2 linked regions of the Actinomadura luzonensis genome follow. The protein of the gene in region 1 binds, or shares a complex with, the protein of each later gene. Links are inferred from orthologs where the notes say so. Each region holds a gene or a part of one and is shown on either strand. Other genes may lie near its edges.

The links. Proteins that work in one complex are often made in the same cells at the same time.
Region 2: the proteins of rpsG (region 1) and tig are in contact, whole or in part, in a crystal structure (PDB 3GTY), measured with the Thermotoga maritima proteins. The link is inferred for Actinomadura luzonensis from one-to-one orthologs. Residues at the interface, in WP_004081843.1 of Thermotoga maritima: Lys34, Lys52, Lys55, Glu59, Arg62, Gln63, Glu66, Asn67, Lys69, Val71, Arg95, Ala109, Lys110, Lys111, Gly112, Arg113, Pro114, Glu117, Glu121, Ile124, Ala125, Tyr127, Asn128, Asn129, Thr130, Gly131, Lys135, Asp139, Arg142, Met143; in WP_004081061.1 of Thermotoga maritima: Glu122, Val124, Val129, Leu130, Tyr133, Glu188, Gly259, Ile262, Tyr263, Glu266, Ser270, Glu273, Gln274, Glu277, Arg308, Gln311, Ile312, Ser315, Tyr316, Glu325, Arg329, Arg336, Leu363, Phe366, Trp367, Arg373, Leu377, Arg381, Leu384, Glu387.

Annotation. Positions count from the first base shown.
Region 1 is NZ_JAKRKC020000001.1:3,071,634-3,079,358, reverse strand. The notes cover bases 4,908-7,725. They hold rpsG (30S ribosomal protein S7), read right to left. Parts: upstream 6,643-7,725; coding sequence 6,172-6,642; downstream 4,908-6,171. Other genes in these bases: MF672_RS14965 (DNA-directed RNA polymerase subunit beta'), read right to left, coding at 7,501-7,725; rpsL (30S ribosomal protein S12), read right to left, coding at 6,645-7,019; fusA (elongation factor G), read right to left, coding at 4,908-6,080. Also shown: rplB (50S ribosomal protein L2), read right to left, coding at 1-440; rplW (50S ribosomal protein L23), read right to left, coding at 544-846; rplD (50S ribosomal protein L4), read right to left, coding at 846-1,496; rplC (50S ribosomal protein L3), read right to left, coding at 1,493-2,146; rpsJ (30S ribosomal protein S10), read right to left, coding at 2,161-2,469; tuf (elongation factor Tu), read right to left, coding at 2,727-3,920; more of fusA, read right to left, coding at 4,032-4,907.
Region 2 is NZ_JAKRKC020000001.1:6,264,688-6,269,644, forward strand. What follows is about bases 2,141-4,957. They hold tig (trigger factor), read right to left. Parts: upstream 4,335-4,957; coding sequence 2,946-4,334; downstream 2,141-2,945. Other genes in these bases: MF672_RS29635 (ClpP family protease), read right to left, coding at 2,141-2,552; MF672_RS29645 (Sco1979 family transcriptional regulator), read right to left, coding at 4,512-4,957. In the rest of the region: ATP-dependent Clp protease ATP-binding subunit ClpX, read right to left, coding at 1-1,097; MF672_RS29630 (ATP-dependent Clp protease proteolytic subunit), read right to left, coding at 1,284-1,907; more of MF672_RS29635, read right to left, coding at 1,920-2,140. UniProt on the Bacillus subtilis protein: Involved in protein export. Acts as a chaperone by maintaining the newly synthesized protein in an open conformation. Functions as a peptidyl-prolyl cis-trans isomerase.

The DNA of each region.
Region 1 (7,725 bases):
AGCTCCACCGCGTGGATGAAGGTACCCGTCGGGATGTTGCGCAGCGGCAGGCAGTTGCCGGTCTTGATGTCGGCCCCGGGGCCGTTCTCGATTCGGTCGCCCTGCTTGAGGCCCGTCGGCGCGATGATGTAGCGCTTCTCGCCGTCGGCGTAGTGCAGCAGAGCGATGTTGGCGGTGCGGTTGGGGTCGTACTCGATGTGTGCGACCTTCGCCGGGATGCCGTCCTTGTCATGCCTACGGAAGTCGATGATCCGGTAGGCGCGCTTGTGGCCGCCGCCCTGGTGGCGTGCGGTCACCCGGCCGTGTACGTTGCGGCCGCCCTTGTTGTGAAGGGGCGCAAGCAGCGACTTCTCGGGCTCGCTGCGGGTGATCTCGGAGAAGTCCGAGACACTCGAACCGCGGCGACCCGGAGTCGTCGGCTTGTATTTACGGATGCCCATCTTTTTCGTTCATCCTTCGTCGGTTACATGGGTGAGCCCGCCGCACCGGAGTGCGGCGGTCTCGACCCGCGGGCCCTCGGGAGCCCGCCTCTTTCTGTGGCTGCTAGCCGATCTGACCGAAGATGTCGATCCGATCGCCCTCGACCAGGCTCACGATCGCGCGCTTGGTGTCGGGACGCTTGCCGTAGCCGGTGCGGGTGCGCTTGCGCTTGCCCTGCCGGTTGATCGTGTTCACGCTGGTGACCTTGACCCCGAAGATCTGCTCGACGGCGATCTTGACCTGGGTCTTGTTCGCGGTCTTCTTCACCAGGAACGTGTACTTGTTGTTCTCATCGATCAGGCCGTAGCTCTTCTCGGAGACGACCGGCTTGATGATGATGTCGCGCGGGTCGGCGATCTTCTCCATCAGGCCTCTTCCTTCCCGCTGTTGCTCAGGCGAGCGACGACCTGGTCGTAGGCCTCCTGCGTGAAGACCACGTCGTCGTGCACGAGCACGTCGTAGGTGTTGAGCTGCCCGGCGTCCAGCAGGTGGACCTCGGGCGCGTTGCGCAGGCTCAGCCACGTCAGCTCGTCGGCCTCGTCGACCACGACGAGGACGCGCGGGGACTGCGTGATCTTGCGCAGGGCCTCCAGCGCCGCCTTGGTCTTCGGGGTCTCCCCGGTGACCAGCGAGCTGACGACGTGCACGCGGTTGCCGCTCGCGCGGTCCGACAGGGCGCCGCGCAGCGCGGCGGCCTTCATCTTCTTGGGCGTGCGCTGCGAGTAGTCACGCGGCACGGGACCGTGGACGGTGCCACCGCCGGTGAACTGCGGCGCGCGGGTCGAGCCCTGACGGGCGCGGCCGGTGCCCTTCTGGCGGTACGGCTTCTTGCCGCCGCCGGAGACCTCACCACGGGTCTTGGTCTTGTGCGTGCCCTGCCGGCGAGCGGCCTGCTGGGCGACGACCACCTGGTGGATCAGCGGAATGTTGACCTTCGCCCCGAAGATGTCCTCGGGGAGGTCGACGGTGCCGGTCTTCGCGCCGCTGGCGTCGAGGACGTCAATAGTGGTGCTCACTTGGCAGCCCCCTTCTTGGCAGCGGTACGGACGAGGACCAGGCTGCCGTTCGCGCCGGGAATCGCACCCTTGATGAGGATGAGACCCTTCTCGGCGTCCACGGAATGAACCTTGAGGCTCTGCACGGTGGTGCGGACGTTGCCCATCCGACCAGCCATGCGCAGACCCTTGAATACGCGGCCCGGGGTGGCGCAGCCACCGATGGAACCCGGCGAGCGGTGCTTGCGCTGCGTACCGTGCGACGCGCCCAGACCACCGAAGCCGTGCCGCTTCATGACACCGGCGAAGCCCTTGCCCTTGCTCTTGCCCGTCACGTCGACGAACTGGCCGGCCTCGAAGGTGTCGGCCAGCAGCTCCTGGCCGATGGTGTAGTCGCTCGCGTCGTCGGTGCGGATCTCCGCGAAGTAACGGCGCGGGGTGATGTCGTGCTTGCGCAGGTAGTCGCCGAGCGGCTTGTTGACCTTCCGGGGGTCGACCTGCCCGTAACCGAGCTGGACGGCGGCGTAGCCGTCCTTCTCGGCGGTGCGGACGCGGGTCACCACACACGGACCGGCCTCGACCACGGTGACCGGGACCATCCGGTTGTCCGCGTCGAAGACCTGGGTCATGCCGAGCTTCTTGCCCAGGACGCCCTTGATCGTCTTAGCCATGTCAGTGCGTTCCCTCAGAGCTTGATCGAAATGTCGACACCCGCGGGGAGGTCGAGCCGCATGAGCGAGTCGACGGTCTTGGGGGTCGGGTCGATGATGTCAATCAGCCGCTTGTGCGTGCGCATCTCGAAGTGCTCGCGGCTGTCCTTGTACTTGTGCGGCGAGCGGATGACGCAGTACACGTTCTTCTCGGTCGGCAGCGGCACCGGGCCCGCGACCTTCGCGCCAGTCCGCGTCACCGTCTCGACGATCTTCTTGGCCGAGCTGTCGATGACCTCGTGGTCATAGGCCTTAAGCCGGATGCGGATCTTCTGTCCCGCCATAGTGGCCTCGGTGTCCTTCGCTGTCGTCTGAAAAAGTATCGTGCGGCCTGTTGCCGCTGATGTTCATGCAGGTCGAGCCTGCGTGACCCCACGAGGCAGACGCAGTCGATCTGCCTTTTCTTCCGTGATCCGGCAGTGACTTCGGTCACTGCGGCCGAAGCGACTGCTGGATCACGGCGCTTTGCGCGAGGTCCTTGACGTCGTGCGGCGGCCGGTCCCGGAGGGATCCGGGGCCGGCCGCCGCCCCGACGGTCCAGCTACTTGATGATCTTCGTGACCCGACCGGCGCCGACGGTGCGGCCACCCTCACGGATCGCGAACTTGAGGCCTTCCTCCATGGCGATGGGCTGGATCAGCTCAACGCGCATCTCGGTGTTGTCGCCCGGCATGACCATCTCGGTGCCCTCGGGGAGGTTCACCACGCCGGTCACGTCCGTCGTGCGGAAGTAGAACTGCGGGCGGTAGTTGTTGAAGAACGGCGTGTGCCGGCCGCCCTCGTCCTTGGACAGGATGTAGACCTGGCCCTCGAACTCGGTGTGCGGGGTCGTGGTGCCCGGCTTGATGATGCACTGGCCGCGCTCGACCTGCTCGCGCTTGATGCCGCGCAGCAGCAGGGCGGCGTTGTCACCGGCGTGACCCTCGTCGAGCATCTTGTTGAACATCTCGATGCTGGTGACGGTGGTCGTCGTCTTCTCGGACTTGATGCCGATGATGTCGACCTGCTCGTTGACCTTGACGACACCGCGCTCGATACGGCCGGTGACGACCGTGCCGCGACCGGTGATCGAGAAGACGTCCTCGACCGGCATGAGGAACGGCTTGTCCGTCTCACGGGGCGGCTCGGGCACGTTCTCGTCCACGGCGTTCATGAGCTCGATGATGCTGTCGGCCCACTTCTCGTCGCCCTCGAGGGCCTTGAGCGCGGACACGCGCACCACCGGCAGGTCGTCGCCGGGGAACTCCTGGGCGGAGAGGAGCTCGCGGACCTCGAGCTCGACGAGCTCCAGGATCTCCTCGTCGTCCACCATGTCGGCCTTGTTGAGGGCCACGACGATGTAGGGGACGCCGACCTGGCGGGCCAGGAGGACGTGCTCCTTCGTCTGCGGCATCGGGCCGTCGGTGGCGGCGACCACCAGGATGGCGCCGTCCATCTGGGCGGCACCGGTGATCATGTTCTTCACGTAGTCGGCGTGACCGGGGCAGTCCACGTGGGCGTAGTGGCGCTTCTCGGTCTGGTACTCGACGTGCGCGATGGAGATCGTGATGCCGCGGGCCTTCTCCTCGGGCGCCTTGTCGATCTTGTCGAACGGGGTCGCCTTGTTCAGCTCGGGGTAACGGTCGTGGAGCACCTTGGTGATCGCCGCGGTCAGCGTGGTCTTGCCGTGGTCGATGTGCCCAATGGTGCCGATGTTCATGTGCGGCTTGGTCCGCTCGAACTTGGCCTTAGCCACTGGTTCTCTCCTTGAGAATCTGACTGACTTTCGTCTACACACTCGGGCCCGGGAAGTCCCAGGACCCTGGAGCGGCGGGGTGGCTCGCACCACCCCGCCAGGGACCGGAACCTACTCGCCCCGGGCCTTCGCGACGATCTCCTTGGCGATGCCCGGGGGCACCTCCGCGTAGGAGTCGAACTGCATGCTGTAGCTCGCGCGCCCCTGCGTCTTGCTACGAAGGTCGCCCACGTAGCCGAACATCTCAGACAGCGGCACGAGCGCCTGGACGACGCGGGCGCCGGCCCGCTCGTCCATCGCCTGGATCTGCCCGCGGCGGCCGTTGAGGTCGCCGATGACGTCACCCATGTAGTCCTCGGGCGTGGTGACCTCGACGGCCATCATCGGCTCGAGAAGAACGGCGTCCGCCTTGCGCGCGGCCTCCTTGAAGGCCATCGAGCCGGCGATCTTGAAGGCCATCTCCGAGGAGTCGACGTCGTGCGCGGCGCCGTCCTGGAGCGTCACCTTCACGCCCACCATCGGGTAGCCGGCCAGCACGCCGAACTCGGCGGCCTCCTGGGCGCCGGCGTCGACCGAGGGGATGTACTCCCTCGGGACGCGGCCACCCGAGACCTTGTTCTCGAACTCGTAGCCGTCGTTGCCCTCGCCCAGCGGCTCCAGGTCGATGATCACCCGCGCGAACTGGCCGGAACCACCGGTCTGCTTCTTGTGGGTGTAGTCGACCTTCTCCACCTTGCGGCGGATGGTCTCGCGGTAGGCGACCTGCGGACGGCCGACGTTGGCCTCGACCTTGAACTCGCGGCGCATCCGGTCGACGAGGATCTCCAGGTGAAGCTCGCCCATGCCCCAGATGACCGTCTGACCGGTCTCCTCGTCGCGGCGGACCTGGAAGGACGGGTCCTCCTCGGCGAGCCGCTGGATGGCGGTCGAGAGCTTCTCCTGGTCGCCCTTGGTCTTGGGCTCGATGGCGACGTTGATGACCGGGGCCGGGAACGTCATCGACTCGAGCACGACCTGGTTCGACGGGTCGGACAGGGTGTCGCCGGTCGTGGTGTCCTTCAGACCCATGACGGCGACGATCTGGCCGGCGATCGCCTGCGGGCGCTCCTCACGCTTGTTCGCGTGCATCTGGTAGATCTTGCCGATCCGCTCCTTCTTGCCCTTCACCGAGTTCACGACCTGCGAACCGGTGTCGAGCGTTCCGGAGTAGATGCGGATGTAGGTGAGCTTGCCCAGGTGCGGGTCGCTGGCGATCTTGAAGGCCAGCGCGGAGAACGGCTCGCTCGGGTCCGCGTGACGCTCGATCACCTTCTCCTCGTTGCCGACCGCGTGGCCCTTGAAGGCCGGGATGTCGGTCGGGGCGGGGAGGTAGGCGACGATCGCGTCGAGCAGGGGCTGCACGCCCTTGTTCTTGAACGCGGTGCCGCAGAGCACCGGGTTGATGGCGCTGGTCAGCGTGGCGCGGCGGAGGGCCGCGATCAGCTGCTCCTCGGTGGGCTCGGTGCCCTCCAGGAAGAGCTCCATCAGCTCGTCGTCGTTCTCGGCGACCGTCTCGATGAGGCGGTCGCGCCACTCACGGGCGGCGTCGGCGTGGTCGGCCGGGATGTCGACGGTGTCGTACATCTCGCCCTTGGCAGCCTCGGCGCTCCAGATGAGGGCCTTCATCTTGATGAGGTCGATGACGCCCTTGAAGTCGGCCTCGACGCCCCACGGGAGCTGGATGACGGCCGGCGTGGCGCCGAGACGGCTGACCATCATGTCGACGCAGCGGTGGAACTCCGCGCCGACCCGGTCCATCTTGTTCACGAAACAGATGCGCGGGACGTTGTAGCGGTCCGCCTGACGCCACACCGTCTCTGACTGGGGCTCAACACCCGCGACACCGTCGAACACGGCGACCGCGCCGTCGAGGACGCGGAGCGAACGCTCCACCTCGATGGTGAAGTCGACGTGACCCGGGGTGTCGATGATGTTGATCGTGTGACCGAGCCACTCGCAGGTCGTCGCGGCGGACGTGATGGTGATGCCGCGCTCCTGCTCCTGCTCCATCCAGTCCATCGTGGCAGCGCCCTCGTGGACCTCACCGATCTTGTAGTTGATGCCGGTGTAGAACAGGATGCGCTCGGTCGTGGTGGTCTTGCCCGCGTCGATATGGGCCATGATCCCGATGTTGCGGACCTTGGCCAGGTCAAGAGCGGTCGTAGCGGCCACTGTAACTCGCGTCCTCGTCGTCTCGTCGGACCCGCCGGGGTTACCAGCGGTAGTGGGCGAAGGCCTTGTTGGACTCGGCCATCTTGTGGGTGTCCTCGCGCTTCTTGACGCTCGCCCCGAGGCCGTTGCTGGCGTCGAGGAGCTCGTTCATGAGGCGCTCGGTCATGGTCTTCTCGCGGCGGGCGCGGGAGTACTGCACCAGCCAGCGCAGCGCCAGGGTGGTGCTGCGCGCGGCGCGCACCTCCACCGGCACCTGGTAGGTCGCGCCACCGACACGGCGGCTGCGGACCTCGAGGGTGGGCTTGACGTTGTCGAGCGCGCGCTTCAGGGTGACGACCGGGTCGTTGCCGGTCTTCTCCCTGCAGCCCTCGAGGGCGCCGTACACGATCGACTGCGCGATGGAACGCTTGCCGTCGAGGAGGACCTTGTTGATCAGAGCGGTCACCAGGGGCGAGCTGTACACCGGGTCAGACATGAGCTGACGACGGCCAGGAGAACCCTTACGAGGCATTGTTAGCTCTTCTCCTTCTTCGCGCCGTAGCGGCTGCGGGCCTGCTTGCGGTTGCGGACACCCTGGGTGTCGAGCGAACCGCGGATGATCTTGTAGCGAACACCAGGCAGGTCCTTCACACGACCGCCACGCACGAGCACGATGGAGTGCTCCTGAAGGTTGTGACCCACACCGGGGATGTAAGCCGTGACCTCGATGCCGTTCGTGAGCCGAACGCGGGCCACCTTGCGCAGTGCCGAGTTGGGCTTCTTCGGAGTCGTGGTGTAAACGCGCTGGCAGACGCCGCGCCGCTGCGGACTCCCCTTGAGGGCAGGAGTCTTGGTCTTGGAGACCTTGTCCTGCCGGCCCTTGCGGACCAACTGCTGAATAGTGGGCACTGCCACTCCGTTTCGTGCCTTGGCCGGTGTTACGTCATTGGGTGGTGCGTTTCGCAGGTTCTGCCGGTGTCATGACCTGCTGGTTTTCTCCGCCCCGGTGCCCCCGCGCTCGGGCGTGTCGCGTTGTTCACGCAGACGTCCCGCGAGGTTTACGAGCCGGAAGACCGTCCTGCGCTTTGTGATGAGCGCACGGTCGAGAGCCCGCATGCAGACGGGCACGAAGCTCAAGACTACCCAGGCCCGAGCGACACGTCAAAACGGCGCAGCATGACCGCTAAGCCATGCCACTCCGGGTCGTCGGGGCCTCGTCCGAATGCGGCCCATCCACAGCTGTCGCCTAATGATATAGGGCCGCAGGAGCTTACGTTCGCAGTACGGCCAACCGTCACCGGACCGCGACCCGCGCCGCCGTCCACAGGACACAACGCGGCGCGCCCGGCCCCTTGTTCCCAGGGGGCCGGGCGCGCCGGTCGGAACGGTGTTACCGGTTGTACTGGCCGAAGTCGTACTCCTCCAGCGGCACGGCCTCGCCGCTGCCGGTGCCGAAGGTGTAGTCGGCCGCCGAGCCGTCGTAGCCGCCGACCGTGTACATCGCGGCCTTGGCCTCCTCGGTCGGCTCCACCCGGATGTTGCGGTACTGGGGCATGCCCGTGCCGGCCGGGATGAGCTTACCGATGATGACGTTCTCCTTCAGGCCGAGGAGCGA
Region 2 (4,957 bases), 3.2 Mb from region 1 along the record:
GCGCCGGTGCCGCGCAGGATGGCCTGGTCGGCGATGGCCTCCAGCGCGCCGTCGGTGAACTCCAGCTCCACCCCGTCGAGCTCGAGCAGCTTGCGGTACTGCTTGACCAGCGCGTTGCGCGGCTCGGTGAGGATCTGGATGAGCGCCTCGCGGTCGAGGTTGTGGACCGAGGTGATGACCGGCAGGCGGCCGACGAACTCGGGGATCATGCCGAACTTCAGCAGGTCCTCCGGCATGACGTCGGCGAAGATGTCGGCGGTGTCGATCTCTTCCTTCGACCGGATGATCGCGTTGAAGCCGATGCCCTTCTTGCCGATGCGCGACTCGATGATCTTTTCCAGACCGGCGAACGCGCCACCGCAGATGAACAGCACGTTGGTGGTGTCGATCTGGATGAACTCCTGGTGCGGGTGCTTGCGGCCGCCCTGCGGAGGCACCGAGGCCGTGGTGCCCTCCAGTATCTTCAGCAGCGCCTGCTGCACGCCCTCACCGGAGACGTCGCGCGTGATCGACGGGTTTTCGCTCTTGCGGGCGATCTTGTCGACCTCGTCGATGTAGATGATGCCGGTCTCGGCCTTCTTGACGTCGTAGTCGGCGGCCTGGATCAGCTTGAGGAGGATGTTCTCGACGTCCTCGCCGACGTAGCCGGCCTCGGTGAGCGCCGTGGCGTCGGCGATGGCGAAGGGCACGTTGAGCATCTTCGCCAGGGTCTGCGCCAGCAGCGTCTTGCCCGAGCCGGTGGGCCCGAGCAACAAGATGTTGCTCTTGGCCAGCTCCAGGCCGTCGTCTCTGCCCCGGTCGCCGGACTGCACCCGCTTGTAGTGGTTGTAAACCGCCACCGAGAGCGCCTTCTTCGCCTTGTCCTGACCGATGACGTAGGCGTCGAGGAACTCGTAGATCTCCCTCGGCTTGGGCAGGTTGTCCCACTTGAGCTCGGAGGACTCCGAGAGCTCCTCCTCGATGATCTCGTTGCAGAGATCGATGCACTCATCGCAGATGTAGACGCCTGGACCGGCAATGAGCTTTTTGACTTGCTTCTGGCTCTTTCCACAGAAAGAGCACTTCAGCAGGTCTCCCCCGTCGCCGATGCGTGCCACCCCAGATACTCCTTTGCGTGGGACCGCCCTGCTCTCGCGAGAGCAGTGTCTCCGGACATCCTCCGGACTTGGCCGAACCGCTCAGGTTTCGACGTTACCGTCTTCTGGGCCCTCAGTGAGCCCCCTAGCGGCGAGTCGCACCGGAACGTGCCCTATTGGGCAGCGCTCCGGTGCGTCACGTCTCGTCTAGGAAGCCACGGCCTGAGCTCGTTTCTTCCTGGACGGGATGATGTCGTCGATCAGACCATACGCCTTTGCCTCGTCCGCGTTGAGAATTTTGTCGCGTTCGATGTCCTTACGGACTTCGGCGGAGGCCTTACCGGTGTGCCGGGCCACGATGTCCTCCAGCAGCGTGCGCATGCGGAGGATCTCGCGGGCCTGGATCTCGATGTCGCTGCCCTGGCCGCCGCCCTCGGTGGACGGCTGGTGGATCAGCACCCGGGCGTTGGGCAGCGCGAAGCGCTTGCCCGGGGTGCCGCCGGCCAGCAGCACGGCCGCGGCGGAGGCGGCCTGGCCGAGGCAGACGGTCTGGATCTCCGGCCGGACGAACTGCATCGTGTCGTAGATCGCCGTCATCGCGGTGAAGGAGCCGCCCGGCGAGTTGATGTAGATGCTGATGTCACGGTCGGGGTCGAGCGACTCCAGCGTGAGGAGCTGGGCCATCACGTCGTTGGCCGACGCGTCGTCGATCTGCACGCCGAGGAAGATGATGCGGTCCTCGAAGAGCTTGTTGTAGGGGTTCATCTCCTTCACGCCGTACGACGTGCGCTCGACGAAGGAGGGGAGAACGTAACGGCTCTGGATGTTCATGTCAGGCTCCCCCTAGGAGACCGGGCCCGCGGAGGGCACCTGTCGCGCGCTGCGGACCACGTGGTCGATGAAGCCGTAGTCCTTGGCCTCCTCTGCCGTGAACCAGCGGTCGCGGTCGGAGTCGGCCTCGATCTGGTCCAGCGACTGCCCGGTGTGGAAGGCGATGCGCTCGGCGAGCGTCTTCTTCACGTAGAGCATCTGCTCGGCCTGGATCGCGATGTCGGCGGCGGTGCCGCCGATGCCGCCCGAGGGCTGGTGCATCATGACCCGCGCGTGCGGCAGGGCGTAGCGCTTGCCCCTGGCGCCCGCGGTGAGCAGGAACTGGCCCATGGACGCGGCCATGCCCATGACCACCGTGGAGACGTCGTTGGGCACGTACTCCATCATGTCGTAGATGGCCATGCCGGCACTCACCGAGCCACCCGGCGAGTTGATGTAGAGCGTGATGTCGCGCTCGGGGTCGTCGGCCGCGAGCAGCAGCAGCTCAGCGCAGATCCGGTTGGCGATCTCGTCGTTGACCTCCTGCCCCAGCACGATGATGCGCTCCCGGAGCAGGCGCTGGTAAAGCTGGTCCTCAAGCCGGAAGGCGGAGCCGTTCTCACGGCCTCGAGACTCAGGCTGATAGAAGGTCGGCGGGCTGGTCACAGCGTCACCTTCCGATGCGTCGTAATCGATTGGCTTTGCTTGTGACCTTAACGCGCGTCGCCCACAGGTCATGCCCGCTCTGCCGGACTGTTCGCTGACGGCGCATGCCCGGCCCCTTGCGAGCCCCGGAGGGAGCGAGGGGCCGTGCGCGGGATGTCCCTGGAGGGCCCTGAGAGGGCGGAGCACGCGGCACGGGCCCGGAGCGGCGGTCCGGAAGGGTCCGGGCCGCCGCGCGTCCGGCAACGGCCGTCTCAGCGCCGCGCCGACGTGGGAGCCGCCAGAGGAAGACCTCAGCCGCCAGAGGAAGACCTCAGAGGAAGACGCGCGCGCGGCCACCGGAAAAGGCGGAGCCCCCGGACGGGTGTCCAGGGGCTCGCGGGGATCGGGTGAGGGCTACGCCTCGGCCTTCTCCTCGGCCTGCTCCTCGGCGGGGGCCTCGTCCTCGACGGGGGCCTCGCCGTTGATCTCGGTGTAGATGGCCTTGAGGTCGACCTCGTTGCCGTCGCTGTCGACGACCTTGGCGGCGTCGCCGATCACGGACTTGGCCTTGTCACGGACGATCTCGACCATGGCCAGCGTGAGCTGGTCGTTGTCGGCCAGGTGCTTGGCCAGCTCGTTGGGCTGGACGCCCATCTCCATGGCGCGGCGCACGACGAAGTTGGTCAGCTCCTGCTCGGAGACGCCCAGCTCCTCGGCCTTGACGATTTTGTCGAGCACGAAGCCGACCTTGAGCGCGCGGGCGGAGTTCTTGTCGAACTCCGCGAAGCGCTCCTCCTCCGTCGTCTGGTAGAGGCGGAAGAAGGCCTCGCGGCTCAGGCCGCTCTCGGCGATCTGGTGGTCGAGGTTGTGCTTGCGGGCGTCGATCTCGGCCTTGAGCGCGCTGTCGGGCAGCGGGATGTCGATCTGGTCGAGCAGCGCGTCGAGCGCCTTCTCCCGGGTCTGCACGACCTGGTCGATGAGCTTGTTGCGGCGGGCCTGCTCGCGGATGCTGGTCTTGAGCTCGTCGAGCGTGTCGAACTCGCTGGCGAGCTGGGCGAACTCGTCGTCAAGCTCGGGCAGCACCTTCTCCTTGACCGACTTGACGTTGATGATGACCTCGGCCTGCTCGCCGGCGTTCTCGCCGCCGACCAGCTCGGTCGTGAAGCTCTTCTCCTCGCCCGCGGACATGCCCTCCAGGGCGTCGTCGAGGCCCTGGAGCACCGAGCCGGCGCCGACCTCGTAGGACACCTCGCTGGCGGCCTGCTCCTCGATGTTCTTGCCGTCGATCTCGGCGCGCAGGTCCATCACGACGTAGTCGCCGCGGGCCGCGGGCCGCTCGACGCCGGTCAGCGTGGCGAAACGCTGGCGCAGCGCGTCGAGCTGGGCGTCGACGTCCTCGTCGGTGACCTCGGCGGAGTCGACGGTGACCTCGATGCCCTGGTAGTCGGGCACGTCGAAGTTGGGCCGGATGTCGACCTCGGCGGTGAACTCGATCTGCTCACCGTCGTCGATCTTCGTGACCTCGATGTCAGGCTGGCTGACCGGGAACACGTCGGCCTCGTCGACGGCCTGGCCGTACAGCTTGGGCACGGCGTCGTTGAGGGTCTCCTCCAGGACGACCGCCCGGCCGAAGCGCTGCTCGATGATGCGGGCCGGGACCTTGCCAGGCCGGAACCCGGGGACGCGCACCTGCTGCGCGACCTTCTTGTACGCCGCATCCATGCTCGGGCGCAGCTCGTCGAACGGCACCTCGACAGTGAGCTTGACCCGCGTGGGGCTGAGCTCCTCGACAGCGGTCTTCACGGAATGGTCTCCTTGATCAAGCTACGAGTGATCGCGGGCGCGTCCATTCGGTCGGCTCACGCGCCGCGCCCACATGTGCGGTGTTGGGCATGCTCCGCCACGGCGGCATCCAACGCCGGTGGTCCAGTCTAGGGCAGATGCACACCCAACCACGACGTCCGCGCGGTCATAGCATTGTCAGAACTCGTCCGCGATCGTCCGCAGCAGCTCGGTCGTCTCGTCCGGCGTGGTGCTGACGGCGCACAGCCGCTCCATGACCTCGCTGTATCGGTCCACGTCCTCGCGCTTGTCCAGGTAGAGGGCGCTGGCGAGCTGTTCGACGTACACCACGTCCGGCAGGTCGGGGTCGGGGAAGCGCAGGATGCTGAACGCCCCTCCCTCCGCGCTGTGCCCGCCGAAGCTGAAGGGCATGATCTGGATCGTGATGTTCGGCTGGCGCATGAGGTCGACGAGGTGCTCCAGCTGAGCCTTCATCACCTCGGCGCCGCCGATGGGGCGGCGGAGCGCCGCCTCGTCGATCACGGCCCAGAAGACCGGCCCGTCCGGCCGGTCGAAGATCCTCTGGCGCTCCAGCCGGAGATCCACCCTCCTGGAGATCTCCTCGGCGCCGATGCCCGCCGCGC